3 regions of the Pantoea phyllosphaerae genome follow, and region 1 is predicted to be linked to each of the others. Evidence: predicted binding sites of a transcription regulator. Region 1 holds the regulator's gene; each other region holds the start of a gene.
What was found. Region 1 encodes PurR, which represses purine synthesis genes. Its sites were predicted from a motif close to CANGCAAACGTTTGCNTG; they were not measured.
Positions count from the first base shown of each region.

Region 2: ACR6A7_RS07455 (nucleoside-specific channel-forming protein Tsx) is a predicted target of PurR. The motif match lies at 1,919-1,936, and genes of this name have one in related genera.
Region 3: rbsD (D-ribose pyranase) is a predicted target of PurR. The motif match lies at 2,595-2,612, and genes of this name have one in related genera.

Region 1 is NZ_JBPFDE010000023.1:5,046-14,702, forward strand. It holds gene punC (purine nucleoside transporter PunC) at 1-308, opposite strand, end outside; gene punR (DNA-binding transcriptional activator PunR) at 429-1,334, shown strand; gene purR (HTH-type transcriptional repressor PurR) at 1,331-2,356, opposite strand; gene cydH (cytochrome bd-I oxidase subunit CydH) at 2,642-2,731, shown strand; gene ACR6A7_RS20225 (C40 family peptidase) at 2,779-3,579, opposite strand; gene ACR6A7_RS20230 (Grx4 family monothiol glutaredoxin) at 3,942-4,277, shown strand; gene rnt (ribonuclease T) at 4,321-4,995, opposite strand; gene gloA (lactoylglutathione lyase) at 5,107-5,514, opposite strand; gene ACR6A7_RS20245 (alkene reductase) at 5,625-6,722, opposite strand; gene ACR6A7_RS20250 (TetR/AcrR family transcriptional regulator) at 6,771-7,367, opposite strand; gene eptA (phosphoethanolamine transferase EptA) at 7,407-9,041, opposite strand; gene ACR6A7_RS20260 (DUF1289 domain-containing protein) at 9,249-9,488, shown strand; gene ACR6A7_RS20265 (aldo/keto reductase) at 9,546-9,657, shown strand, end outside.
Region 2 is NZ_JBPFDE010000004.1:85,521-95,177, reverse strand. It holds gene ACR6A7_RS07465 (response regulator) at 1-540, shown strand, start outside; gene ACR6A7_RS07460 (sensor histidine kinase) at 537-1,892, shown strand; gene ACR6A7_RS07455 (nucleoside-specific channel-forming protein Tsx) at 2,167-3,033, shown strand; gene yjdN (VOC family metalloprotein YjdN) at 3,271-3,708, opposite strand; gene ACR6A7_RS07445 (LysR family transcriptional regulator) at 3,783-4,679, opposite strand; gene ACR6A7_RS07440 (amidohydrolase) at 4,784-6,097, shown strand; gene ACR6A7_RS07435 (M20 family metallopeptidase) at 6,094-7,536, shown strand; gene abgT (p-aminobenzoyl-glutamate transporter) at 7,614-9,134, shown strand; gene ACR6A7_RS07425 (MFS transporter) at 9,321-9,657, shown strand, end outside.
Region 3 is NZ_JBPFDE010000013.1:119,826-129,482, forward strand. It holds gene qseC (quorum sensing histidine kinase QseC) at 1-1,236, opposite strand, end outside; gene qseB (quorum sensing response regulator transcription factor QseB) at 1,233-1,895, opposite strand; gene ACR6A7_RS16835 (YgiW/YdeI family stress tolerance OB fold protein) at 2,058-2,453, shown strand; gene rbsD (D-ribose pyranase) at 2,624-3,043, shown strand; gene rbsA (ribose ABC transporter ATP-binding protein RbsA) at 3,051-4,559, shown strand; gene rbsC (ribose ABC transporter permease) at 4,556-5,527, shown strand; gene rbsB (ribose ABC transporter substrate-binding protein RbsB) at 5,554-6,429, shown strand; gene rbsK (ribokinase) at 6,495-7,427, shown strand; gene rbsR (ribose operon transcriptional repressor RbsR) at 7,431-8,423, shown strand; gene mdtD (multidrug transporter subunit MdtD) at 8,420-9,657, opposite strand, start outside.

The DNA.
Region 1 (9,657 bases):
ACAAAGCGCAGCGCCAGCATCAGCACCGCATTCTCCACCCACAGCATGCCGGCGCAGCCAAGCGCGAATAACCCCAGCCCCATCAGCAGAACCGGTTTGCGGCCGATGCGGTCGGAAAGCGGGCCCCAGAAAAGCTGGCCGATGGCGAAGCCCGCCAGGAAGAGGCTCATACTGGCGCTGATAATGCCGGGCGAGGTATTAAAGCTGATCTGCATCGCGCCGAAGGCGGGCAGATACATATCGGTCGCCAGAAAGCCCAGCATGCTGAGCAGAGCGAGGTAGGGCAGAAATCCTTTTGATGACAGCATGATTTTTACTCTCATATTTCGACAGGCAGGTTAAACGCGGCAGAGTGTAAAAGGGTGCGCCCGTTACTGTGAAACGTTAATATTTGCAGAGTGCTGTGAAAATTTTTGAAAGGAAAAAGCATGTGGTCCGAATATACGCTTGAGGTGGTAGACGCCGTGGCGCGCACCGGCAGTTTCAGCGCCGCCGCGCAGGAGCTGCATCGCGTGCCCTCTGCCGTCAGCTATACGGTGCGTCAGCTGGAAACCTGGCTGGCGGTGCCGCTGTTTGAGCGACAGCATCGCGACGTGGCGTTGACCGCCGCTGGCGAGCATTTTGTGCGTGAAGGGCGCGAGGTTATCAAAAAAATGCTCGCCACCCGCAGGCAGTGCCAGCAGCTGGCTAACGGCTGGCGCGGGCAGCTTAGCATCGCCGTCGATCGCATTGTGAAGCTGCCGCGCAGCCGCCAGCTGGTGACTGATTTCTATCGCCACTTTCCCGATATGGAACTGCACATCAGCTATGAGGTGTTTAACGGCGTCTGGGACGCGCTGGCCGACGGGCGCGTTGAGGTGGCGATCGGCGCCACTCAGGCGATCCCGGTCGGCGGGCGCTTCTCCTTTCGCGATATGGGGGCGCTGAACTGGCGCTGCGTCGTGGCGCGCCACCATCCGCTGACGCACCAGCCGCAGCTCGACGACGATGCGCTGCGCGCCTGGCCATCGCTGGTGCTGGAGGATACCTCGCGCGCGCTGCCGCGCCGCATGACCTGGACGCTGGACAACCAGCGGCGTCTGGTGGTGCCGGACTGGCAGGCGGGGCTGGCGTGCGTACTGGATGGCTTATGCGTGGCGATGATGCCGGGCCATCTGGCGCGGCCGCTGCTGGATAAGGGCGAGCTGGCAGAGCTGGCGCTGCCTGCGCCTTTTCCGGAAAGCCCCTGCTGCGTGAGCTGGTCGGAGGCGCACGCATCGCCGGCGCTCAGCTGGCTGCTCAGCTATCTCGGCGATGCGCAAACGCTCAACCAGGAGTGGTTAAGCGAGGATTAACGGCGATAGTCGCGGAACGGGCCGTCGCCGACTGAGCGGCGCTCAATCAGCGTAGGACGCACTTCGATGGTCTGCGACACTTCGCGTTTGCTGGTAATGCGATCGAGCAGCATCTCCAGCGCCTTCTCGCCCAGTTCGGCTTTCGGCTGATGCACGGTGGTCAGCGCCGGCGTGAAGTAGCGCGCGTTGCGCACATTGTCATAGCCGATCACCGAAATATCCTGCGGCACGCGCAGGCCCATCTCGTCGGCGGCGCAGATCGCGCCCATCGCCATAATATCGCCGCCGCAGAAGATCGCCGTCGGGCGCTGCTTCTGCTGCAGGATCTGCTGCATCGCCTGGTAGCCCGACTCCGGCTCGAAATCGCCCTGTACGATCCACTCGGGACGCACCGAGATGCCCGCTTCCTCCAGCGCTTGCAAAAAGCCCGCGTGGCGTCCGCCGCCGGTGTTGCGCTCCAGCTGGCCAGGAATCGCTCCGATATCGCGATGGCCGCGTTCAATCAGATAGCGTCCCGCCAGATAGCCGCCCTGAAAAGCGTTGTCGAGCACGGTGTCGGTAAAGTCGCCGCGCGATTCACCCCAGTCCATCACCACCATCGGAATATTGCGGTTCTCTTCCAGCATCTTCAGCAGATCGTCCGGATACTCGGAGCACATGACCAGCAGGCCGTCGACGCGCTTCTGCGCCATCATCGACAGATAGGCGCGCTGCTTCTGCAGATCGTTGTGGGCGTTGCCGAGAATTAAGGTATAGCCCCGCTCGAAGCAGTGATGCTCAACCGCTTCGATGATTTCCGCAAAATAGGGGGCTTCGCTGGAGGTAGCCAGCAGCCCCAGCGTTTTGGTGTGGTTAACCTTCAGGCTGCGCGCCACAGCGCTGGGCGAATAGTGTAATTCCTGAATCGCCTGCCAGACGGCGTTGCGCGTCTCTTCCGCAACGAAGCGCGTTTTATTGATCACGTGAGAAACGGTGGTGGTGGAGACACCCGCGCGCTTCGCGACATCTTTGATTGTTGCCATTAAAAAGAGACTCCAGAACTTATCAATAAGCTACTGATAAGCATAATGTTAAACGTTTGCGTCCGCTAAGAGAGTTTTCTGTTAATTCGCTACAGTTTTTGTCGGTGAAATACTCACTGGGCAGGACAAAACAGGGGCTGTTGCGTGCGAACGGCACGGGCGTTGCGTCAGTTGCGCAACAGAGCCGGGGATTCTAACAAGGCTTGCGGGATAAAACGAGATTTTTACCGGCAACTATGGGAAAATCACACAAGACCCTGACAATTGTAAGGATAAGGAGAGGTAATGAGCACCGATTTAAAACTGGCGTTGATGACCACCGGCGCGGCACTGCTGATGATTGTGGCCTTTAGTTTTACCGCCGTCATGCACTAACAGACAGCCATAAAAAAACCGGGATTATCCCGGTTTTTTTATGGCGCTTAGCGAATGGTTTTCGGCGTCATCACCCGGCGCGCGCCGATGTAGTGACGCTGCCAGTAATCATCCGAAAGCCCGCTAATCTGGATATCTTTACCAGTGCGCGGCGACTGAATGAATTTGCCGTTGCCGAGATAAACCCCGACGTGGTCAGCGGTGCCGCGGCCGTTGATGCGAAAGAAGACCAGATCGCCTTTCTCCAGCGACTCGCGCTTCACCGGCGCAGCGTCGCGCAGATGGTACATTTCGTTGGCGGTGCGCGGAATTCTGAATTTTACCAGGTCTTTATAGGCGTACCAGACGAGGCCGCTGCAGTCGAAACCGGTGTGCGGTGACGTACCGCCCCACTGATAAGGTTTGCCGAGCTGACCCATCAGCTTGGTCATCGCCGTTTCGCGTGCTTTCTGGTAGCGCAGGCGATGGGACTTGCTCATTTTGAGGGTGGAAGTGGCGTCGGCATCCAGCGGCGTGAGAGGAGTGGCTTTTGCGGTGGTCAGCGTGCGCTGGCGGCCATAGCGTTTGCGAGAGGATTTCAGGGTTTTTTTCGTGTCGGCGGCGGAAGCGGAAAGCTTAGCCGTTTCAATCTTCTTCTGCTTTTTCAGTTTGAGTTTTTGCGCAGTAGAAGAGCGCGCTTTTTTCGCGCTGGTTTTGACCGGTCGCCGTTTGCGGCGCTCATCTTCGCGCGCGCTTTTTTTCTCTGCCTTGTGCAGGCTGGCGTTAACCGGCGCTTGCGGCGAAGCCGAAGCGATGTTCATGAACAGCTGCGCGAAAGCTAATATAAAGAGCGTAATCAGTAATCGCATAGTCCGGTTACAGGGTTAGCGGTTACGACAACAGGCCGTAACGAGGTTAGAAAAATCTGATCGGAGATCAGCGCCGGGGCCATTCTAAGCCAGGTTTTTTTCAAAAGTTAAGCCATTTTTCTATTAAACTGTTACAGGGTTGCAGTTGGGTTTAAAATAAGCAATTTCAGCGGCTTATAGCAGCAAAGTTATTACCAGATATGAACAGCTTAAGTTTTGATTATCGTCAGAAAAAATCAGATCTTTACTAAAGAACTTAACAAACATGGCGGTTTCACCCGACAAGCGAGAAATTGTCGTTTTCAGGGACGGGGCGAAGTCGCTACAATAAACAAACACGAAGTAGGGAATTAAGGAAGGCAATTATGAGTACTGTAGAAAAAATTCAGCGCCAGATCGCAGAAAACCCGGTCCTGCTGTATATGAAAGGCTCGCCGAAACTGCCAAGCTGCGGTTTCTCTGCACAGGCGGTGCAGGCGCTCTCTGCCTGCGGTGAGCGCTTTGCTTACGTGGATATTCTGCAGAACCCTGATATTCGCGCCGAGCTGCCGAAATATGCCAACTGGCCGACCTTCCCGCAGCTGTGGGTAGACGGTGAACTGGTTGGCGGCTGCGATATTATCGTCGAGATGTTCCAGCGCGGCGAACTGCAGTCGCTGATTAAAGAGACAGCAGAAAAGCACAAAGAAGCGGAATAAAAATCCGCGCAATTGAAAAGGCCGACGCAAGTCGGCCTTTTTTTTACGCCTGCTCCGGCGCCGTTTCCGCGTCGTCGCTCGCTGCCATCGGCAGCGGCCAGCCGCCCAGCCGTTTCCAGCGGTTTACCAGCTCGCAGAACAGCGTTGCCGTCTGCTCGGTATCGTAGAGCGCAGAGTGCGCCTGGGTGCTGTCAAAATCCATGCCTGCCGCTTTACAGGCTTTTGCCAGCACTGTCTGCCCCAGCACCAGCCCGCTCAGCGCGGCGGTGTCGAAGGTGGCAAAGGGATGGAAGGGGTTGCGCTTCAGCCCAGCGCGCCCGGCGGCGGCCATCATAAAATTGAGATCGAAGGTGGCGTTGTGCGCCACCATGATGGCGCGATTACAGTGGTGATCTTTGATGCCTTTGCGCACCATTTTGAAGATAGCGTGCAGCGCCTCATATTCGCTAATCGCGCCGCGCAGCGGGTTGCTGGGGTCGATGCCGGTAAACGCCAGCGCCTCCGGATGAAGCAGCGCGCCTTCGAAAGGCTCGACGTGGAAATGCAGCGTCTGGTCGCGGTGCAGCCAGCCCTCTTCGTCCATTTTCAGCGTGGTGGCGGCGATCTCCAGCAGCGCATCGGTCTGCGCGTTAAAGCCTGCGGTCTCGACATCGATCACCACAGGATAGAAACCTCGGAAACGTTGATTCAGCGCGTTCAGGGAGTTCGTTTCAGACATCAGCATCTCATAGCAGAAAATAGGCAGCGCGCATTATGGCAAAAAAAAGAGGAGGGTGCAGCAGAAGGGAAAGCTTCAGCCTGCCGCAGCGTGCAGACTGAAGCGGCAAACTTAGTTGCCCAGGCCGTGACCGGCGTGTTTATTTTCGATCAGCTCGATCTTGTAGCCGTCCGGATCTTCGACGAAGGCGATAATGGTTGAACCGCCTTTCACCGGACCCGCTTCGCGCGTGACCTTGCCGCCCGCGTTGCGGATGCGGTCGCAGGTCGCCGCTACGTCATCGACGCCCAGCGCGATATGGCCGTAGGCGTTGCCGAGATCGTAGCTGTCCACGCCCCAGTTATAGGTCAGCTCGATCACTGCGCCTTCGCTCTCTTCGGTATAGCCCACGAAGGCCAGCGTATATTTATACTCCGTGTTTTCGCTCTGACGCAGCACGCGCATGCCGAGAACGCGGGTGTAGAAGTCGATAGAACGTTGCAGATCGCCAACGCGCAGCATGGTGTGAAGTAAACGCATAACATCCTCTTTTATGAAATCGTCATCGTCTGATGACTCAAACGCTAAGTATAGCGGTGAAAATAGCAAAAACGGCCGCTGGCGTAACCGTTGTCACGCCAGCGTCGCGCTTAAAGCGTCGGGTAATCGGTATAGCCCTCTGCGCCGCCGCCGTAGAAGCTTTCGGGGCGCTGCGGATTGAGCGGGGCGTCCTGCTGCAGACGCGCCACCAGATCGGGGTTGGCGATAAAGTCGCGGCCGAAGGCCACGGCGTCAATCAGGCCGCGCGCAATCAGATTGTCTGCTTTCTCCACGGTGTAGGCGCCCGCGCCGATAATCACGCCCGGGAAGCGCGCGCGCACTTGTTCGCGGAAGGCCTCGCTGTAGGGCTTACCGCCCGCCCAGTCCGGCTCGGAAAGGTGCAGGTAGGCGATATTGCGCTTCGCCAGTTCGCCGATATACCACAGCGCGGCTTTCTCTTCCTCAGGGCCATTGTCCAGATTCTGGAAGCTGCCGATCGGCGAAACGCGAATGCCGACGCGGTCGGCGGACCAGTTGGCGATGGCGGCGTCGACCACTTCCAGCGCAAAGCGGCCGCGTTTTTCAATGCTGCCGCCATATTCATCGGTGCGTCGGTTGGAGTCGGGCGCCAGGAACTGATGCATCAGGTAGCCGTGCGCTGAGTGCAGCTCCAGCAGATCGAAATCCGCCTCGCGTGCATTAGCGGCCGCCTGGCCGAAATCCGCCACAATCTGTTTGATCTCGGCCACCGTAAGCTCGCGCGGCGTCGAGGTCTCTTCACGATAGACGCTGCCGTCTTCCGCGCGCAGCGAGGTGCGCGTGCCGGCGGCGATAGCCGAGGGCGCGACAGGCGCTTTGCCTTCCGGCTGCACGCTGTTGTGCGAGATGCGGCCGGTGTGCCATAGCTGAACGGCGCTGTGGCCGCCCGCCTCGTGAATGCCTGCGTTAATCGCTTTCCAGGCGGCAATCTGCTGCTGGGTATGCAGGCCCGGCGCGCCAGCGTAGCCTTTCGCCTGGAAAGAAACCTGCGTCGCCTCAGTGATAATCAGGCCGGCGCTGGCGCGCTGACGGTAATATTCGCCCATCAGCGGGGTTGGAATGTCGCCCGGCTCAATGCTGCGCAGACGCGTCAGCGGCGCCATAAATACGCGGTTTGGTACGGTAATCGCACCCACTTTAAGCGGGCTAAACAGCTGGGTACTTGCCATAACAACTCCTGTAGTAGACCGGTCTGCTATAAAACGGCGTTTTTAAAATCAGTGGGTTTGCAGCCACTGTTCGAGAGTGCTGAGGGCCAGGCGCAGCGGCTGTGGCTCGCGGGAGAGCTTGCTCTGCAGGCTGGCGCCCAGCCACAAAATATAGATCACTTCCGCCATCTCGCGCGGCGCGTAGGGCAGCGTCATCCTCTCCTGCCGCAGCGCCGCTTCGAGCGTGTGCGTATAAGCCGCGATAATGCGACCGGCACCGTGCTGCAGGGCGTCGCGCATCGGCTCGGAGAGATCGCAAACTTCCGCGGAGAGCTTCACCGCCAGACAGCCGACGATATGTCCCTGTTCGCTGAACAGCTGCTCGGCCTGGCGAAAATGGTCCAGCAGCCGCTCGCGCGGCGTGCCTTCGCCATGCTGCAGCCGCGCCTCGACCTGCTGATGCAGATGGAGAAAGTAGCGCTCCAGCAGCGCCACGCCAAACGCCTCTTTCGAGCGGAAATAGTAGTAGAAGGAGCCTTTCGGCACCTCCGCCTGCGTCAGCAACTCGCTGAGTCCCATTCCGGTGAAACCGCGCTGCAGACAAAGCTGCTCGCCGGTGGCGAGCAGCTGTTCACGGGTTTCGGTGCGTTGCTGCGTCTTGTTCATGGCGCTTAAGGTAGTAGACCGATCGGTCAGATGCAACGCTTAGCCCACTTTTCGGCACGTTCTGATCATATCGAGCTGCGGCTGATATTCGCTGGTCTGCACGTTGAACATTCCCAGCAGCGTATGAAACAGGTTGTCCTGCGATACCGTAGCCGAAGGCGCCTGCTTGCGCAGACAGGCCTGATCAATGCCGTAGGTTTTAGCGTAGTCGTCTGACATCCACAGCAGTAAAGGAATATGGGTCTGCTGAGACGGCGCAAACAGATAGGGCGCGCCGTGCAGATACATGCCGTGTTCGCCGAGCGATTCGCCGTGGTCGGAGAGATAGACCAGCGCCACGTTAAAGCGATCGCTCAGTCCCTTCAGCATATCGATGGTGCGGCTCACCATATCGTCAGTGTAGAGAAGGGTATTATCGTAGGTATTTATCAGCGCCTGATGATCGCAATCCTGAATCTGATTGCTGTCGCAGGTCGGGGCAAACTGGCGGAACTGCGGCGGATAGCGGCGATAGTAGGCGGGACCGTGGCTGCCCATCTGATGCAGCACGATAATGCCGTCATTATTCAGGCTATGGACATAATTATCCATCCGGTGCAGCAGCACGTCGTCGAGGCAAGATCCGTCCTGGCACCAGGCGTTCAGCTTCCACAGCGTCATATCGGTATGCGGCACGCGATCGCAGGCGCCTTTACAGCCGCCGTCGTTTTCGCGCCACAGCACGCTGACGCCCGCATGACCGAGGATATCCAGCACGCCATCCTGATGATGCGCCAGATTAGCGTCGTAGTGGGCGCGCGGCATATTAGAGAACATGCAGGGCACGGAGATGGCGGTTTCGGTGCCGCACGAGGTCGCCTGCGGATAGTAAATGACGTTCTGTTTTTTCAGCTGCGGGTTGGTTTCGCGCGCATAACCGCCCAGCGAAAAGTTTTCCGCACGGGCAGTTTCGCCAACGACCAGCACCACCAGCGTTTTTTTCTGCTCTGCCGTAATGACGGGACCTTTATGCGCGTCCTGCCCGATATGGACCCAGGCCTGGCTGCCTTTCATCCAGCGGTTATTGACGTAGTGGCCAGCGCCGCTGACGATGTTGGCGGGCGTCACCATTTTGACCAGCCCTTTGTTATTGCGGATCAGCGAGGCGTAATCCTTATAAAAAAGCAGCGCCATCAGCAGGATAATCCCGAGCGACACCGCCATAAACAGCGCGCGCCAGGCGAGATTCATCCACCAGCATTTGCGACGTTTGAAGCGCGTCAGGAAGATGATGATGGTCGGCACGACACCCATCAGCATCAGCCAGATAACGGCGTTACGACTCAGCAGCGCGGTGGATTCCTGCAGGTCGGTTTCAAAAACGTTCTGCACCATATTGGTATCGATAACGGTGCCGAAGCTAAACATAACGTAGTTCGCCGCCGCACTCGTCAGGATCAGCACTGCCAGCAGCGGCTTGCGCAGGTATGGCCAGGCGACCAGGTTAAAGATCAGGCCGAACGCCGCCGTCAGCACCACAGGCAAACTGGCAGCGAAGATATAGTCGTGCAGAGACGTATAAGGAATACGCTCCCAGGCACGGAACAGAAACAGACCGTTCAGGACCAGCGCGAAGAACAGGGAAACCACCAGATTAAAGGTGGTTTCGTGACAGCGTAACTTTTTCAACCGCATGAGTATCCAGTAAAAACAAATGATCGCCAAAAGAGAATAAAGAGGATAACCTGGGCAAACCTTAACAAAAGCTCAACACTATGCCCGGGATTATCTGTTTAACCAAACTAATTAGTGACATTTAGTGACGAGACGCGCAGGCAGCAGCGAGAAAGGCGCGCGCCTTGAGCTATCTTTAAAAGAGATAATCAGCGATGTGGAGATCCTGTGGCGGAGCAACTTGAATTTTTCCCGGTACCCAGTCCCTGTCGCGGCATCTGCCAGGTAGATGCGCGCGGCTACTGCCTTGGCTGCCTGCGCAGTCGGGAAGAGCGCTTCAACTGGATGAAATTCAGCGACGCGCAGAAGCGCGACGTGCTGCGCCTGTGCTATCAGCGCCGCCTGCGGCTGCTGCGCTCGCAGAAACCGGAAGAGGATGCCGGGCCACAGCAGCCATCCCTGTTCTGAGTGCTTTTCGTTATACTCCCTGACTCTGACTGAATGAGCAAACACAGGGATATCACTATGCTACAAGCGCAACAGATCTCGCCGCAGGGCCCCGCGTTCTCTCCGCTGATTATGGGGTACTGGCGCCTGATGGAGTGGGGAATGACCCCGCAGCAGCGCGTCAGCTTTA
Region 2 (9,657 bases), on a different contig from region 1:
CATGAAGGCGACTACACCTGCGTGCTGCTCGACCTCGGCCTGCCGCGCGACGACGGGCTGCAGGTGCTGAAGCGCGCGCGCGGCCGCGGCGACACCACGCCGGTGCTGATTTTAACGGCGCGCGACACGGTGGCGCAGCGCGTGCAGGGGCTCGACAGCGGCGCCGACGACTACCTTCTGAAACCTTTCGACCTGCAAGAGGTGCTGGCGCGCATGCGTGCAATAACCCGACGCCGCCACGGCGCGGCGGACTCGCTGCTCGGCAGCGGCGACGTTCAGCTGGATATGATGACGCGCGAAGTGCTCTATAAGGGCCAGCGCGAACAGCTTACCGCGCGCGAATATGCGCTGCTTTACGCCCTGCTGGAGCGTCCCGGCGCCATCCTGTCGCGCGAGCAGCTGGAGAACCGCATCTACGGCTGGGGCGAAGAGGTGACCAGCAACGCGGTAGATGTGCTAATCCACGGCATGCGCCGTAAGCTCGATAATGACGCCATCCGCAACGTGCGCGGACTCGGCTGGCGCGTGCCCGCGCTATGAAACCTTTCGCTTTTATGCGCTCCCTGCGCAATAAGCTGCTGAGCACGCTGCTGATTATCCATCTGCTGATGATCGGCGGCGTGACCTGGTATTTCTTCAGCTGCTACGGCGACATGATCGGCACCATGAAGGATGACCAGCTGTCGAAAATCGCCGACGCCTGGGCCACCAATAAAGAGATCCCGGCGCTGATGCCGCTGATGCTGCACGCCGATAAAATGAAAAGCGCCTACGTTGTGCAGCTGTGGGACGGCAACGGCAGGCTGCGCGCCAGCTCCTGGCCAGCGCTGCATGCGCCGCTGCAGGCGCAAAAGGGCTGGCATGATATCGACGTCGGCGACTGCGACGAGTGCGCCTGGCGTATCTATACCCGGCCCGGCGAGCCGGGCAGCGAGATTAAAACCATCCAGGTGATGCATAACCTCAGCCATATGCGTGCCGAGATGGTGAGGCGCGCACTGGCGGCGATTATTCCCCTGATTTTGATGATGCCGCTCTCGCTGCTGGTGATCTGGCTGGTGGTGCGCAAAATCACCCGCGATCTGCGCGTCGCCTCGCGCGAAATCGCCGCGCAGGAGACGTTGCATCCACACCTGGTGTCGCCTGAAGGGCTGCCGGACGAGATCCTGCCGCTGGTCGAGGCCTACAATTCGCTGCTCAACAAGCTGCGCGCCGCCTGGTCGTCGCAGCGTCAGTTTCTGGAGGATGCGGCGCACGAGCTGCGCACCCCGGTCACGGCGGTGACGCTGCAGCTGGAGAATCTGCGCCAGCATATTCAGCCGGGCGAAGCGAGCCGCCAGTTCGATCAGCTGGAAGCGGGCGTAACGCGCACGCGTCATCTGGTGACGCAGCTGCTCAATATCTCGCGCCAGGAAGATAAAACCGTGGTCGCTTCGGTAGAGAATATCGAGCTGGAGGATCTGCTGAAAGAGAGCATTGAGCAGCTGATGGTGGTGGCCGACAAGCGCGGCATCGATATCGGCTTCAACGGCTCGACGCACTATCGTTTGCAGGCAAGCCGCTCCGAGCTGCGCAGCCTGTTTGATAATCTGATCGGCAACGCCATGCTGCATACCCCGGAAGGCAGCCTGGTGGACGTCTTGCTGCATCGCGTCGGCGATCGCACGGTGGTCGATATTGTCGATAACGGCCCCGGCATGCCGGAGGCGTTTATCGATCGCGCCTTTGACCGCTTTACCCGCTCGCCGACGGTGAAGGCGCAGGGCAGCGGTTTAGGTTTGTCGATCGTGCGCAGCGTGGCGCAAAAGCACCATATCCATGTTTCCCTCTCCAACTGCCTTAATTCCCAGGGCGCTATCTGCGGTTTACAGGTTCGCGTCACCCTGCCCTGATTTTCACGTTCGCGCGCGATGCCGACAACGTAAACGGTTGCGGCGTTCCGTTCGCTACGGCTTATTTTCGTGATACGCTTCACATTTTCACGTAAATGCAATGCAACACATTTTGACAAACGTGAGCAAAATCTATTTTCTATCGCCCTGTAACGGTCAGGCTACGCAGGTCAAAAACCGGCTGTAAAAAACGGTTACATCTTCGCCGCCCACTCTGGGATCGATTTCACTCTGACTGCGCCGCTGCGCGGTCAAAAGCATGTGGTTAATGATAATGAAATTTAAAAGCTTGATAGCAGGCGCCTTGCTGGCAACCTCCCTGAGCAGCGGCGCGCAGGCCGCCGAAAGCGATCCGCAATATCTCTCTGACTGGTGGCACCAGAGCGTCAACGTAGTGGGCAGCTATCACACCCGCTTTGGACCGCAGTTCAATAACGACGTCTATCTGGAATATGAAGCCTTCGCGAAAAAAGACTGGTTCGATTTTTACGGCTACCTCGATCTGACCAACTTTTTCGGCATGGGCAACAGCAACGCCAACGGCATTTTCGACCACGGTTCGCCGATGTTTATGGAAATCGAGCCGCGCTTCTCTATCGATAAGCTGACCGGCACCAGCCTGGCCTTCGGTCCGTTCAAAGAGTGGTACTTCGCCAACAACTATATCTACGATATGGGCCGCAACAGCGATAACCGCCAGAATACCTGGTATATGGGTCTCGGCACCGACATCGACACGCACAGCGACGTCGGCCTGTCGCTTAACGTCTACGCCAAATATCAGTGGGAAAACTACGGCGCGGCGAATGAGAACAGCTGGGATGGCTATCGCTTCAAGGTGAAATATATGGTGCCGATCGGTACGCTGTGGGGCGGCAACCTCAGCTATATCGGCTTTACCAATTTTGACTGGGGCTCCGATCTGCGCGACAAATCCGACGCGTCGCGCACCAGCAACTCCATCGCCTCCAGTCATATTCTGTCGCTGGGCTACGACCACTGGCATATTTCCGCCGTGGCGCGTTATTTCCACAACGGCGGCCAGTGGGCGGACGGTCAGGAGCTGAACTTCGGCCGTGGGCCGTTTGAAGTGAAATCGACCGGCTGGGGTTACTACCTGGTGGCGGGTTATAACTTCTGATAAATCGGGCTAACAGCACCGATCTTACAGAGCGGCGAGGCTGAGCCGAAGAGCAAAGCGTCCCGCGACAGAGACAAAAGCGCCGGGAGCGTTTTTGAACAGCGCAGCGCGTTGGCCCGTTTACGGGCGCACCTCAGGGACGAGGTGCGTATCCGCGCGGGCCAGGCGAGCATGGAGGCCTTGAGCGACTTTGCAATCGGATCAGGCTCGCCGCGCCATCACACTCCCTGAACCGACTTATTCCTGCGGCTTCTCTACGTTGATGCGCCACGGGATGTTGAACTTATCAATAAACATCGCAAAGCCGTTCGACCAGAAGGTCTCCTGCCACGGCGTCGTTACCTTGCCGCCCGCCGACAGTTTCTCGAACCAGGCTTTACCCTCTTCGACGTCGTTAGTCGACAGGCTGACCGCATAACCGGCGTGCTCTGATGCCGGCGGCTTCTCGGTATTGCCGTCGCTCAGCATCAGCTCACCGTCGCCGATGCGCAGTTGCGCATGCATGATTTTTTCCGGCGGCTGCGGCGCTGCAGATTGATCGCCCACCTGCTCACCCTGATCCGGCATATCGCCGAACGTCATTTTAGAGATTAACTCTCCACCGGTAGCCTGCAGGTAAAAGTCGATAGCCTCTTCACAACGGCCATAGAGAAACAGATAAGGGCTGACTTGCATCTTCACCTCTGTATTGTCGGTTGGATTTCTTACAGTACTCTAAGAGTGTAGACGATCGACTTTATCCTTTGTTTTTACTGACAATAACGACGAAAGAGTTGCGCCATATAGGCGCTCATCGGCGTCAGCGCCGTCTCCTTTCGCTGGATCAAATAGAAGGTTGCCTTCGGCAAGGGCTCGTCCAGATCCAGCGCCACCAGCTGCTGGCCGAGCACCGCATCGTTGATGACATCAACCGACAGAATGCTGACAAAATCGCTCTGCGCCACCAGGCTGGTGCAGGCCATAAAGGTTTCGCAGGAGACCACAATTTTGGGCGCCATGCCGCGCTCGGCAAAGAGATCGTGCAGCAGGCGATAGTAGCTGCCCTTCGGCGTCGGCATCGTCCAGTTGCACTGCTGAAGTGCCTTAAGCGACCGCGCCTTCTCCATCGGGTGCCCCCTGCGCACCACCACTTTGTAGTCGCGCTGCATCATTTTTTCAAAACTCAGCTCCTGGTCAAGATGGCTCTGATCGTAGGTATTGATGGTGAAATCGAGCTCGCCCTGGCGCAGCTCCGGGATCATCGACACCAGCTGGCCTTCCACAATCCGCACCTTAACCAGCGGATACTCGCGATGAAACTGGGTGATAACCTGCGGCATGATGGTGCGCGCCACGCTGCCGCCCACGCCAATATTCACCTGGCCGCCCGCCAGTCCAAGCCGCTGCTGAATATCCTCCTGCGCCACACGTAATTCTTCCAAAACCAGACTGGCATGGCGAAAAAAGTTATCACCCACGTCGGTCAGCACCACACCTTGCTGGCGGCGAACAAAGAGTTTTGCACCTAAAACCTGCTCCAGTTCCTGAATCGCTTTGGTCAGCGCCGGCTGAGAAAGCCCGGAAAGACGGCTTGCGGCGCGGATGCTGCCCTGACGCGCAACCTCAACGAAGGCGCGTAGCTGATGCAATTTTAGCTGTGACGGCATGATAACCACTGTTTATCAGGAGAAAGATATTCGCATCTTATGCGGCCTGCACGGCTTGTGTAAATTCGGGAGCGTGCATAAAAAACCATCAATAAGGATCTCCTATGACTACCCTCTCTGAGCAGATTCAGGCGCTGGCGCCGCAGATGCAAAGCTGGCGGCGCGATCTCCATCAGTTTGCCGAGTCCGGCTGGCTGGAATTTCGCACCGCGACGCGCGTGGCCGACGTGCTGCATAAGCTGGGCTATCAGCTACAGCTGGGTCGTGAGGTGATTAACGCCGAGGCGCGTATGGGACTCCCCGACGCTGACGTGTTGAAACAGCACGAGGCGCGCGCGCTGCAGCAGGGCGCGCTGGCGCAGTGGCTGCCCTCTTTCTCCGGCGGCTTTTGCGGCGTCGTCGCCACGCTGGAAACCGGCCGTCCCGGCCCGGTAATGGGATTCCGCGTCGATATGGATGCGCTCGATCTCAACGAGAGCCAGGCGCCCGATCACCTGCCGCAGCGCGAAGGTTTTGTCTCCTGCAATCCCGGCATGATGCACGCCTGCGGCCATGACGGCCATACCACTATCGGGCTGGCGCTCGCCAGCGTGCTGATGGCGATGAAGTCGCAGCTGAGCGGCACGATCAAGCTGATCTTCCAGCCTGCCGAGGAGGGGGTGCGCGGCGCGAAGGCGATGGTAGAGGCGGGCGTGGTCGACGATGTCGACCTCTTTACCGCCATCCATCTCGGCACCGGCGTGCCCGCTGGCGAGCTGGTGTGCGGCAGCGACAGCTTCCTCGCCACCACCAAGCTGGATGTGCATTTCACCGGCGTCGGCGCCCATGCGGGCGGCAGGCCTGAAGAAGGGCGTAACGCGCTGCTGGCGGCGGCGCAGGCCACGCTGGGGCTGCACGGCCTGCCGCAGCACAGCGGCGGCGTCGCGCGCGTCAACGTCGGCGTGCTGCAGGCGGGCACCGGCCGCAACGTGGTGGCCGACACCGCGCTGATGAAGGTTGAGACGCGCGGCGTCAGCAACCAGGTTAACGACGACATCTACCAGCAGGCGCTGCGCGTGATCGCCGGCGCCGCGGCGATGTACGGCGTGGAGTATGAGGTGAAACTGATGGGCGCGGCGCGCAGCTGCACGCCGACCCAGCCCTGGGTCGATTTCCTCCACCAGCAGGCGGAGGCGCTCGGCATCTTCGACTCGGTGGTAGATCGCAAGGCGCAGGCCGCCGGTTCAGAAGACGCCACCTATATGATGGAGCGCGTTAAGCAGCGCGGCGGCCAGGCGACCTACGCCATCTTCGGCTGCGATCTGGCGGCGGGCCACCATAACGCCCGCTTCGACTTTGACGAAAGCGTGATGGGCAAAGCGGTGCAGACGCTGGCGACGCTGGCGCTCAATCAGGCGCAATTTGGAGGCGCTCGATGAACGCTGACTTCCTGGCCGACTATATCGACGCCCATCAGGCGCGCTTTACCGCCCTCAGCGACGCCATCTGGGACACGCCGGAAACCCGCTTCGCCGAAACGCGCTCCAGCGCGCTGCTGGCCGATGCGCTGGAGCAGGAGGGCTTCGCCGTGACGCGCGGCGTCGGCCATATCGAGACCGCCTTTATCGCCAGCGCGGGCGAAGGCCAGCCGGTGCTCGCCATTCTCGGCGAGTTCGACGCGCTGGCCGGACTCAGCCAGCGAGCGGGCTGCGCGCGGCCAGAGCCGCTGGAAGAGAACGGCAACGGCCACGGCTGCGGCCATAACCTGCTCGGCACCGCCGGCGTGGCGGCGGCGTGCGCCCTGAAAGCCTGGATGCAACAGCACGGCGGACGCGGCACGGTGCGTTTCTACGGCTGTCCCGGCGAAGAGGGCGGATCGGGCAAAACCTTTATGGTGCGCGAGGGGCTGTTCGACGATGTCGACGCCGCCGTCACCTGGCATCCCGAAGGCTTCAGCGGCCTGTTCAACCTCAGCACCCTCGCCAATATCCAGGCAGCGTTTCACTTTAAAGGCGTGGCGGCGCACGCGGCCAACTCGCCGCACCTCGGCCGCAGCGCGCTCGATGCGGTGACGCTGATGAACACCGGCGCCAACTTTTTGCGCGAGCATATCGTGCAGGAGGCGCGGCTGCACTATGCGGTGACCAACAGCGGCGGCGTCTCGCCCAACGTGGTGCAGGCGGACGCCGAAGTGCTCTACCTGATCCGCGCGCCCGAGCTGCCGCAGGCGCAGGCGATCTACCAGCGCGTCATCAATATCGCTCAGGGCGCGGCGCTGATGACCGACACCCAGGTGACGGTGCGCTTCGACAAGGCGTGTTCCAACTACGTGCCGAATCGCGCGCTGGAAGCGGTGATGGAGCGTTATTTGCATCACTTCGGTTTGCCGCATTACAGCGAGGAAGAGCGCGCCTTCGCCGCCGAGATCCGCGCCACGCTGAGCGAGGAGGATCTGCGCAACGCGCGGCTTAACGCGGCACGCACCGGCGGCGAGGCGGGCGCGGCGTGGATTGAGGCGCACGGCGACAAGCTGCTGATGGATGAAGTCGCGCCCTGCGCGGCGACGCGCGAGCTGCTCTACGGCTCTACCGACGTCGGCGACGTCAGCTGGGTCACGCCCGTCGCGCAGTGCTTTTCGCCCTGCTTCGCCTTCGGTACGCCGCTGCACACCTGGCAGCTGGTGGCGCAGGGCCGCACCAGCATCGCACACAAAGGCATGCTGCTGGCGGGCAAAGTGATGGCCGCCACCGTGCTGGAGCTGCTGACCGATGAGCAGGCGCTGGCGCGCTGTCGCGCCGAATTTGAACGGGCGCGCCGCGCGCAGCCCTATAGCTGTCCGATTCCCGAAGGCATTACGCCTTCAAAACTGGCCAACTGAGCCGCGGCCGCGCCGCTGGGCGCGGACCGATAACACAATAAAAAACGCAAACACGACCATACAAGACGAGGAATATCATGACCGTAATGTCGGAGAGTCGCAGCCCTGGGAAAGTGTTCGGCTGGATCGAGCGGGTCGGCAACAAAGTCCCCAATCCTTTCCTGCTGTTTGTTTATCTGATTGTGGTGCTGATGGTGGCGACCGCCATTATCAGCACTCTCGATCTGGCGGTGAAAAACCCCGTCAGCGGCGAGATGGTGCGCGTCAACAACCTGCTGAGCGTCGCGGGCCTGCAGTGGATCCTGCCCAACATCATCAAAAACTTCAGCGGCTTTACCCCGCTCGGCTCAATTCTGGCGCTGGTGCTCGGCGCCGGCCTGGCGGAAAAAGTGGGCCTGCTGCAGTCGCTGATGGTGAAGATGGCATCGCGCGTCAGCCGCCGCTACGCCAGCTATATGGTGCTGTTTATCGCCTTTTTCAGCCATATCTCTTCCGATGCCGCGCTGGTGGTGATGCCGCCGCTCGGCGCGCTGATCTTCCTCGCCGTGGGGCGCCATCCGGTGGCGGGCCTGCTGGCGGCGATCGCCGGGGTCGCCTCCGGCTTTACCGCCAACCTGCTGATCGTCACCACCGACGTGCTGCTCTCCGGCATCAGCACCGAAGCGGCGAAGGCGGTCAGCGACACGGTGCACGTCAGCGTGATCGATAACTGGTTCTTTATGGCCACCTCGGTGATCGTGCTCACCGTGGCGGGCGCCATTCTCACCGACAAGTTTGTCGAGCCGCGCCTGCCGCAGTGGAAAGAGGGCGGCAGCGAGCGGCTGGCGGCCCTGACGCCGCTGGAGAATCGCGGCCTGCGCGCGGCGGGCATCGCGGCGCTGCTCTTTATCGGCGTGATGGCGCTGCTGGTGGTGCCGGAGCATGCGCCGCTGCGCGATCCGAAAACCGGCGGCATCGTACCGTCGCCTTTCATCAGGGGCATCGTGCCGATCATCATCCTGTTCTTCTTTGTGGTGGCGACCGTTTACGGCGCGGTCACGAAGCAGATTCGCCGCCCGGACGATATTCCGCAGCTGCTGGTCGAGCCGATGAAGAGCATGGCGGGCTTTATTGTGATGGTCTTCCCGCTGTCGCAGTTCGTGGCCTTCTTCAACTGGAGCAACATGGGCAAATTTATGGCCATCGGGCTGACCGACGTGCTGGAGAGCGCGGGCATCAGCGGCGCGCCCGCCTTTCTCGGCCTGATGTTCCTGTCGGCGTTTCTCTGTATGTTTATCGCCAGCGGCTCGGCGATCTGGTCGATTCTCGCCCCGGTGTTCGTGCCGATGTTTATGCTGCTCGGCTTTCACCCCGCTTTCGCGCAGATGATTTTTCGCATCGCCGACTCGGCGGTGCTGCCGCTGGCGCCGATGTCGCCCTTTCTGCCGCTGTTCCTCTCGTTCCTGCAGCGCTACCAGAAAGATGCCCAGCTCGGCACCTATTACGTGCTGATCTTCCCCTATCCGGTGGTCTTCTTTATCACCTGGATCGCGCTGCTGCTCGCCTGGTATGCGCTGGGACTGCCTATCGGGCCGGGCGTCTGGCCGCAGATGCCGTAGCCTCTTCGCCAGGGACGGCGAAAAGTGCAACGTATGTTGCTAAAAACTCACCAACAACCCTCTCGGCAAGGATCGCCGAATTGATTATTCTGCACTCTCTTCGCTTGCTAACGGTCATTCTTTTTACAACATCGCCACGCCGTTAGCGAGACAGGCAAACACCGTCACACCGAGGTTTATAAAATAATGACAACCACCTGCACTCCAGGGATGGCGCCGGGGTTCGCTGCGCCGACGCCGAACAACAGCTTAGCGGGGCGCATCGACGCCCTGCCCTCATCGCGCGGCCTGTGGCGTTTTATTACGCTGCTGGCGCTCGGCGGTTTCTTTGAACTCTACGATCTGTTTGAGACCGGCTATATCAGCGCCGGGCTGCTGGCCGCCGGCGTCTTCCACACCGGCAGCGCGGGCGTGTTTGGCATTGCCGATCAGGCCGCTTTTGCCTCTGCCACCTTTCTCGGCCTGTTTGTCGGCGCCAGCCTGCTCGCGCCTTATGCCGACCGCTTCGGCCGACGCCTGACCT
Region 3 (9,657 bases), on a different contig from region 1:
TCCCAGCCCGCTGCCGCTCTTCTCCTGTCCCGGCGGCCGCCAGAACCGCTCACCCAGACGCTGCATCTCCGCCTCGCTCAGGCCCGCGCCATTATCCTCAACGCGCAGCCCGCGGTTCTCCAGCACTATCCGGACGTCGCTGCCTTCCGGCGTATAGCGAATGGCGTTGTCCAGCAGGTTGCGCACCAGCAGCGACAGCAGCAGCGGATGACCCTGCATAACCGGCTCGGCAAGCGTTTCCAGACGCAGCGCGACGCCAGCGCGATCGGCGTGTGGCAGCTGCTCAGCCAGTGCCTCCTGCAGCAGGCTATGGAGGTCGACTGGCTGAAACGCCTCGCGCGCGTCCTCCGCCTCGGCGCGCGACAGCGTCAGCAGCTGATCCACCAGCCGCGTAGCGCGCTGAATACCGGCGTCCAGCTGGCGCAACGCATGCTGGCGCATCCCCTCGTCGTCAGCGGCAAGCTGCACTACCTCGCTCTGCACGCGCAGCGCCGCCAGCGGGCTGCGTAGCTCGTGGGCGGCGTCGGAGGTAAAGCGGCGCTCGCGCTGCACCATGGCGCTGATGCGGCTGAACAGCCCGTTCAGCGCTTCCGTTAGCGGTCTGACCTCCAGCGGCACCCGCCCGGCGTCCAGCGGTCTGTCGTCGTCCGGCGCGCGCTGTGCCAGCAGTTGCGTAATGCGCTTGAGCGGGCGCAGCTCGCGCCATACCAGGCCAAGCAGCAGCAGCAGCATCAGCGGCAGCGCGATAAGCCAGGGCAGAATGCTGCTTTGCACCAGCGCTTTCGCCATATCGTCGCGGTATTCCCACTCCTGGCCCACCACGATGCGGTGCTGGCCGTCCGGCGTCGTCAGCCAGACAAAGCGCCAGTCGTCATCGTCGTCGATTAACCGCCCGTCGTGAAATCCCTGCGCCTCGGCGTCGAACGGGAGCATTCTGCCGTTTTCGCCGTCGTTCAGCACCGGCCTGCCGTCTCGGGTGAAAATAGCAAAGGCGAGCGCGTCGTCATCCTGATCGCCGCGATGGTGGCGCAGCAGCGCCTTGTTTTTAGGCAGCGTAGCGTCAGCGGGCGCGGTGAGGTCAAGCGCCATCAGGCGTTTGGCGAACAGCAGCTGCTGGGTGTCGAACAGTTCGTTAATGGTATCGCGCGTCTGTAGCCAGGCGCTCAGGCTGGCGCTGCCCCAGCAGAGGCCAAGCAGCAGCACAAAGCCGACCCCAAGCCGGAGAAACAAGCTCATTGCGGCTCTCCCAGCATATAGCCGACGCCGTGCACGGTGCGGATAAAAGTCGCGCCGAGCTTTTTACGCAGGTGATGAATATGCACTTCCACTGCGTTGCTGGAGACGTCGGCATCCCAGCTGTAGAGCTTCTCTTCCAGCTGCGCACGCGTCAGCACGCGGCCAGGATGGCGTAAAAACAGCTCCAGCAGCGCCAGCTCCCGGCTTTTGAGCGTAACGACCTCGCCATCCAGGGTCACGCTATGGCTGGCAGGTTGCATTATGACGTTACCGTGACGCAGTTCCGGCTGTAGCTGGCCGTGGCGACGCCGGATAAGCGCCTGTAGTCGTGCGGCGACCTCTGTCAGAGCGAAGGGTTTACAGAGATAGTCGTCTGCCCCCAGCTGCAACCCCTCTACGCGCTGATCGAGGGCGTCGCGGGCGGTCAGGATCAGCACCGGCACGTCCGCGCCCTGCTGTCGCCAGTCGCGCAGAATTTCCAGCCCGTCGCGCTGCGGCAGCGAGAGATCGAGGATGACCGCATCCCAGGGGGCGGCATGCAGCGCGGCAAACCCCTCATCGCCGGAAACAAACCAGTCGACGCTGAAACCTAATTTTCCCAGGCCAGCCTTGATGCCATCGCCAATCAGCCGGTCATCCTCAATCAGTAAAATACGCATTTTCCCTCCTGTGTCCGCAAAGGCTTTATACGAAGGAGAACGCTGCTTGTACAGGTGATATCGCTACTTTTCGCTTATTTTTACCTCTTAAGATCCTGTTAAGAACTCCGTGTTTTAATTAGCAGCGTACAAAACACACATTCATGGAAACGAGGTGAAAATATGAAAAAGCATGCCGCACTCTTAGCTATCCTGGCGCTGACCACTGCACCGGTCTTTGCCGCGCCGCAAGGCGGATTTGTCGATGCGAATGCGCCTGCCGTTCAGGCGAAACAGGGAGGTTTTCAGAATGACCAGAGCAGCGTGGTGACCGTCAAGCAGGCGGAAGAGATGAAAGACGACAGCTGGATTACCGTGCGCGGTCAGCTGGAGAAACAGATCGGCGACGAAGATTATCTGTTTCGCGACGCCACCGGCACCATGAAAGTCGAGATCGACCACAAGCGCTGGGAGGGTTTGACCATTACGCCGAAAGATCGCGTTGAGCTGACGGGGGAGCTGGACAAAGATTTCAACAGCATTGAACTTGACGTTAAGCAGGTGCGTAAAGCGCCGTAACGCCTTCCCTGCCGGGCCGCTTCAGCGGCCCTTTTTATCGCCTAAGCCAAATTGGCCTGCGCGCGAGCGAAACGTTTCGATAACGATCACACTTCTCGATTTCCCCCGTTGAGTTACCGCCGCCATTTCATACACTGCCGTCAGCGAAACGTTTCGCTCTGGAGCAGAAAATGAAAAAAGGTCGCCTGTTAAACGCTGAAATCTCTTACCTGATTGCCCGCCTGGGCCATACGGATACGCTGACCATTGCCGATGCCGGCTTGCCGATCCCGGCAGGGCCGCAGCGCATCGATCTGGCGCTGACGCCGGGCACGCCCGATTTTATGCAGGTGGTAAAAGCCGTCACGCTGGAGATGCAGGTGGAAAGCGCCCTGATTGCGGAAGAGATTAAGCAGCATAATCCGCAGCTCCATAGCGAGCTTCTCGCCGTGCTCGAAGCCTTGCAACAGCACCAGGGAAACAAGATTGCAGTACGTTACACCAGTCATGAACAGTTCAAACAACAGACTCAACGCAGTCAGGCGGTCATTCGCAGCGGAGAGTGCTCTCCGTTTGCGAATGTCATCCTGAGCGCTGGCGTCACCTTCTGAGGCCGTTATGCAACCCTTATTACAGCTCCAGGGGATTGAGAAATCCTTTCCCGGCGTAAAGGCGTTAAAGAGCGCGTCGCTGGCGGTCTACCCAGGACGCGTGATGGCGCTGGTAGGCGAGAACGGCGCCGGCAAATCCACCATGATGAAGGTGCTGACCGGCATCTACAGCCGCGATGCGGGTTCGCTGCGCTGGCTGGGTGAAGAGACCACCTTCAGCGGCCCGAAAGCGTCGCAGGAAGCGGGTATCGGCATTATTCATCAGGAACTAAACCTCATTCCGCAGCTGACCGTAGCGGAGAACATTTTTCTGGGACGCGAGTTCGTCAACCGTTTCGGCCGTATTGACTGGAAACGGATGTACGCCGAGGCGGACGCGCTGCTGAAGCGTCTCAACCTGCGTTTCAACAGCCACAAGCTGGTGGGCGATCTTTCGATCGGCGATCAGCAGATGGTGGAGATCGCCAAAGTCCTGAGCTTTAAGTCGCAGGTGATCATTATGGATGAGCCGACCGACGCGCTGACCGATACCGAAACGCTGTCGCTGTTTCGCGTCATCAACGAGCTGAAGGCGCAGGGCTGCGGCATTGTCTATATCTCCCACCGCATGAAAGAGATCTTCGAGATTTGCGACGACGTGACGGTTTTCCGCGACGGCCAGTTTATTGCCGAACGTCCGGTGAATGAGCTCAGCGAAGAGAGCCTGATCGAGATGATGGTCGGGCGCAAGCTGGAAGATCAATACCCACGCCTCGAGCAGGCGCCGGGAGAGATTCGCCTCAAGGTTGAGAACCTCAGCGGACCGGGCGTGCATGAGGTCAGCTTTACGCTGCGCAAAGGCGAGATCCTGGGCGTTTCCGGGCTGATGGGGGCCGGACGCACCGAGCTGATGAAGCTGCTTTACGGCGCCCTGCCGCGCAGCAAAGGCCGCGTCTGGCTCGACGGCCGCGAAGTGGTAACGCGCGCGCCGCAGGATGGTCTGGCCAGCGGCATTGTCTATATCTCCGAGGATCGCAAGCGCGACGGGCTGGTACTGGGCATGTCGGTAAAAGAGAACATGTCGCTGACGGCGCTGCGTTACTTCAGCAACGGCAGCTGCACGCTGAAACACGCCGCTGAGCAGCTGGCGGTGGGCGATTTTATCCGTCTTTTCAATATCAAAACGCCGTCAATGGAGCAGGCAATTGGCCTGCTCTCCGGCGGCAATCAGCAGAAAGTGGCTATCGCGCGCGGGCTGATGACGCGTCCCAACGTGCTGATCCTTGACGAACCGACGCGTGGCGTCGACGTCGGGGCGAAGAAAGAGATTTACCAGCTTATTAATCAGTTCAAGGCCGAAGGGCTAAGCATCATTCTCGTCTCATCGGAGATGCCGGAGGTGCTTGGCATGAGCGACCGCATCCTGGTGATGCATGAAGGCCGTTCCGGCGGCGAATTTACCCGCGAGCAGGCGACGCAGGAATCTTTAATGGCGGCAGCCGTAGGCAAGCAACACAGCGAGGATTTAGTTGTATGAGCACCCAAACCTTACCGTCCAGCCGTCGCTGGTTCAGCAAAGCCTGGCTGATGGAGCAAAAATCGCTGATTGCGCTCATCGTGCTGATCGCGGTGGTGGCGAGCCAGAGCCCTAACTTTTTCACCGTCGCGAACCTGTTCAATATTCTGCAGCAGACCTCGGTCAACGCCATTATGGCGGTCGGCATGACGCTGGTGATCCTCACCTCCGGCATCGATCTCTCGGTGGGATCGCTGCTGGCGCTGACGGGCGCGGTGGCCGCCTCGCTGGTGGGCATAGAGGTCAACGCGCTGGTGGCTGTCGCGGGTGCGCTGGCGCTGGGAGCGGCGATCGGCGCCGTCACAGGCACTATCGTGGCGCGCGGCAAGGTGCAGGCCTTTATCGCCACGCTGGTGATGATGCTGCTGCTGCGCGGCGTCACCATGGTCTACACCGACGGCAGCCCGATTAATACCGGCTTCAACGACAACGCCGATCTCTTCGGCTGGTTCGGCATTGGCCGCCCGCTGGGGATCCCGACGCCGGTGTGGCTGATGGCCGTCGTTTTCCTGCTTGCCTGGTACATGCTGCATCACACGCGCCTTGGTCGTTACATCTACGCGCTGGGCGGCAACGAAGCGGCAACGCGCCTCTCCGGCATTAACGTTAACCGCGTAAAAGTGATCGTCTACGCCCTGAGCGGCATGCTGGCGGCGCTGGCAGGCACCATCGAAGTTGCACGCCTCTCTTCGGCGCAGCCGACGGCGGGTACCGGCTATGAGCTGGACGCGATTGCGGCGGTGGTGCTGGGCGGCACCAGCCTGGCGGGCGGCAAAGGGCGCATTATGGGCACCCTGATTGGCGCGCTGATCCTGGGCTTCCTGAATAACGGCCTGAACCTGATGGGCGTCTCTTCCTACTACCAGATGATCGTAAAAGCGGTGGTAATCCTGCTGGCGGTACTGGTGGATAACAAAAGCAGTAAATAACTCTGACCTTTACACAGGATGAAATGATGAAAAAGTTGACCGCACTGGCTGTGATCCTCGGCGCGACATTAAGCGCCAGCGCAGTGGCGAAAGATACCATCGCGCTGGTGGTGTCGACGCTGAATAACCCCTTCTTTGTCTCGCTGAAAGAGGGCGCGCAGAAAGAGGCCGATAAACTGGGCTACAACCTGGTCGTGCTGGATTCGCAAAACAACCCGGCGAAAGAGCTGGCTAACGTGCAGGATCTGACCGTGCGCGGCGCCAAACTGCTGCTGATCAACCCAACTGATTCCGATGCGGTCGGCAACGCGGTGAAAATGGCTAACCAGGCCAATATCCCGGTGATCACCCTGGACCGCGTCGCGGCGCAGGGCAAAGTGGTGAGCCATGTCGCCTCCGATAACCGTTTCGGCGGCAAAATGGCGGGCGACTATATCGCGAAGCGTCTGGGCGACAATGCCAAAATTATTGAACTGCAGGGTATTGCCGGTACCTCTGCGGCGCGTGAGCGTGGCGAAGGCTTTAAACAGGCCTCGGATGCGCATAAATTCCAGGTGCTGGCGAGCCAGCCAGCGGACTTCGATCGCACTAAGGGCCTGAACGTGATGCAGAACCTGCTGCAGGCGCATCCGGATGTGCAGGCGGTCTTTGCGCAAAATGATGAAATGGCGCTTGGCGCGTTACGTGCATTGCAAACTGCCGGGAAATCTGATGTCGTGGTAGTCGGCTTTGACGGCACCGCCGACGGCGTGAAAGCGGTCGAAGGTGGCAAACTGGCGGCAACAGTCGCTCAGATGCCGGACAAGATCGGCATGATTGGCGTCGATACCGCCGATAAAGTGCTGAAAGGTGAAAAAGTGCAGGCCATCAATCCCGTTGACCTGAAACTGGTCACCAAATAACTCAAAGAAAAGCAGGGCAATGCGCCACCTTTAACCGGTGGCGCACTCTTTCTGGATCACACCCTATGAGCAAAAGCGCAAAACTGGCCGTTCTCGGCAGCATTAATGCTGACCATATTCTTAACCTGACGCACTTTCCTCGTCCCGGCGAAACGGTGATCGGGGAGCAGTATACCGTTGCGTTTGGCGGCAAAGGGGCGAACCAGGCGGTCGCCGCCGGGCGAGCTGGCGCAGATATCGCCTTTATCGCCTGCCTGGGCGATGACGCTATCGGCGAGCGTATTCGCGCGCAGCTGGCGCGGGACCGCGTTGATACCGCCGCGGTTGAGACCGTGAGCGGCGAACCCACCGGCGTGGCGATGATTTTCGTCAACGGCGAAGGCGAAAACAGCATCGGCATCTGCGCGGGCGCCAACGCGGCGTTAACGCCTGACTGCGTGGCGCGTCATCAGCAGGTCATTGTCAACGCCTCGGCGCTGCTGATGCAGCTGGAGTCGCCGCTGGAGAGCGTGCTGGCGGCGGCAAAGATCGCGCGCGCCCATCAGACGCAGGTGATCCTCAACCCCGCGCCAGCGACGCCGCTTGATGATGAGCTGCTGGCGCTGGTGGATATCATCACGCCTAATGAAACCGAAGCGGAAAGCCTGACCGGCATCGCCATCTCCAGCGACGAGGAGGCCGCACGCGCGGCAGAGGCGCTGCATGCCAAAGGTATTGGCACCGTGCTTATCACCCTGGGACGTCGCGGCGTCTGGCTCAGCGAGCAGGGCGAAAAGGGCGGGCGCATCGCCGGCTTTACGGTGAAAGCGGTCGATACCATTGCGGCAGGTGACACCTTTAACGGCGCATTTATTACGGCGCGGCTGGAAGGCAAAAGCCTGCATGACGCGGTACGCTTTGCCCATGCGGCGGCGGCCATCGCCGTCACGCGCCCGGGCGCGCAGCCCTCCGTGCCGTGGCGCGCGGAAATCGACGATTTTCTACTTCAGCAGGGTTAAGCCTTGGCGACCATGAAAGATGTCGCCCGCATGGCGGGCGTCTCCACCTCCACTGTCTCGCACGTTATCAACAAAAACCGTTTTGTCAGCGAAGCGGTGCGCGAGAAGGTCGATCGGGCGATCAGCACGCTGAACTACGCACCTTCGGCGCTGGCGCGCAGCCTCAAGCTTAACCAGACGCACACTATTGGCATGCTGCTGACGGCCAGCAGCAACCCCTTTTACGCCGAAGTGGTGCGCGGCGTCGAAGACAGCTGTTACGAGCGCGGCTACAGCCTGATCCTCTGCAATACGGCGGGCGACGAAGAACGCATGAACCGCAGCCTGGAAACGCTGCTGCAAAAGCGCGTCGACGGCCTGCTGATCATGTGCACCGAAAGCCATCTGCCCTCAGCCGCCATCCTTAATCGCTATCCTTCTATTCCTGCCGTGATGATGGACTGGGCACCGTTTGAAGGGCGCGGCGATATTATTCAGGACAATGCGCTGCTGGGCGGCGAACTGGCAACGCAGCATCTGATTGACCGCGGCTACACCCGCATCGCCTGCATTTCCGGCCCGCTGGATAAAACCCCGGGACGTATGCGTCTGCAGGGCTATTACCATGCGATGGAGAAAAACGGGCTGGCGATTCCGGCTGGCTATGTGATTAACAGCGACTTCGAATTTCAGGGCGGCTACAGCGCCATGAAGGAGCTGCTGGCGCTGGCGTCGCCGCCACAGGCGGTTTTCACCAGCAACGATGCGATGGCAGTCGGGGTTTATCACGCGCTGTTTGAGGCGGGACTGCGCATTCCGCAAGATATGGCGGTAATGGGATATGACGATATAGAACTGGCGCGCTATCTGACGCCACCGCTGACGACGATTCACCAGCCGAAGGATGAGTTAGGCCAGCTGGCGATCGATACCTTAATTCATCGCCTGAACGATCCCGACGCCAGCCAGCAAATGCTGGAGCTGACGCCGGAACTGGTGGTACGCGCCTCGACTTAAGCGCTTTTCTTCTTTTTATCGCGATTGGTGATCAGGTGACGGCCGTCGCCCGGCCGCAGCAGCGCAAAGGTAAAGGCCGACATCACCGTGACGATGCCCATCGTCAGGAAGGTCGCATGGAACTGCTCGACGGTGCCGGTTTCGAACTCTTGATAAAAGCGCAGCACCGCAGCGCTTACTGCCACGCCAAAGCTAATCGACAGCTGCTGCGTCACCGCCAGCACGCTGTTGCCGCCGCTGGCGTTATCATCATTCAAATCCGCCAGCGTGATGGTGTTCATCGCGGTGAACTGCGTTGACATCGCCATGCCGAGAATAAACAGCGGCAGTAGCAGCAGAATGATGCTTTCAGACGGCGACTGTAGCGCAAAGCTGGCAATCAGAATGCCGATGACGACGGTAATGCCGACCAGCGTACGGCGATAGCCGAACAGGCGCAGCACCTGAGTCACCGTCGATTTGGCCAGGATCGAGCCGATGGCCGTTGGCGCCATCATGCAGCCCGCCACCACTGCCGAAAAGCCAAACCCGACCTGCAGCATTAACGGCATCAGGAAGGGGACGCAGCCGGTGCCAAGGCGCGACGCAATATTGCCGATAATGCCGACCGAAAAGGTGCGGGTCTTGAACAGCGGCAGGCTGATTAGCGGCGCTGGGTTGCGGCGCGCATGGAGGATATAAAGAAGCAATAATAGTACGCCTGCCGCCAGCACGCCTGACGCCAGCCAGGCAGAGACGATACGCTCGCCGAACAGCTCAATGCCGATCGACAACAAAACCAGCCCCGCGCCGAACAGCAGGAAACCGAGAAAATCGAAGCGACGTCGAGGCAGGGTAAAGTCCGGCATATATTTGCGCGCATAGACAATGCCAAGAATGCCGACGGGAATGTTAATCAGGAATATCCAGTGCCAGGTGGCGTAGGTGACCAGTAACCCGCCGAGTAGCGGCCCCAGTATCGGCCCTACCAGGCCGGGCATGGTGACGAAGTTCAGCACCGGCAGGAGTTCGCTACGCGGATAGGCGCGCAGCAACGCCAGGCGCGCCACCGGCATCATCATCGCGCCGCCTACGCCCTGAACGATGCGCGAGAGCACCAGCATCGTTAGTGATTGCGATAAGGCACAGGCCAGCGAGCCAAAGGTAAAGAGCGACACTGCGACAATAAAGACTTTGCGCGTGCCGAAGCGGTCGGCAAGCCAGCCGCTCACGGGAATCAACATGGCGACGGTAA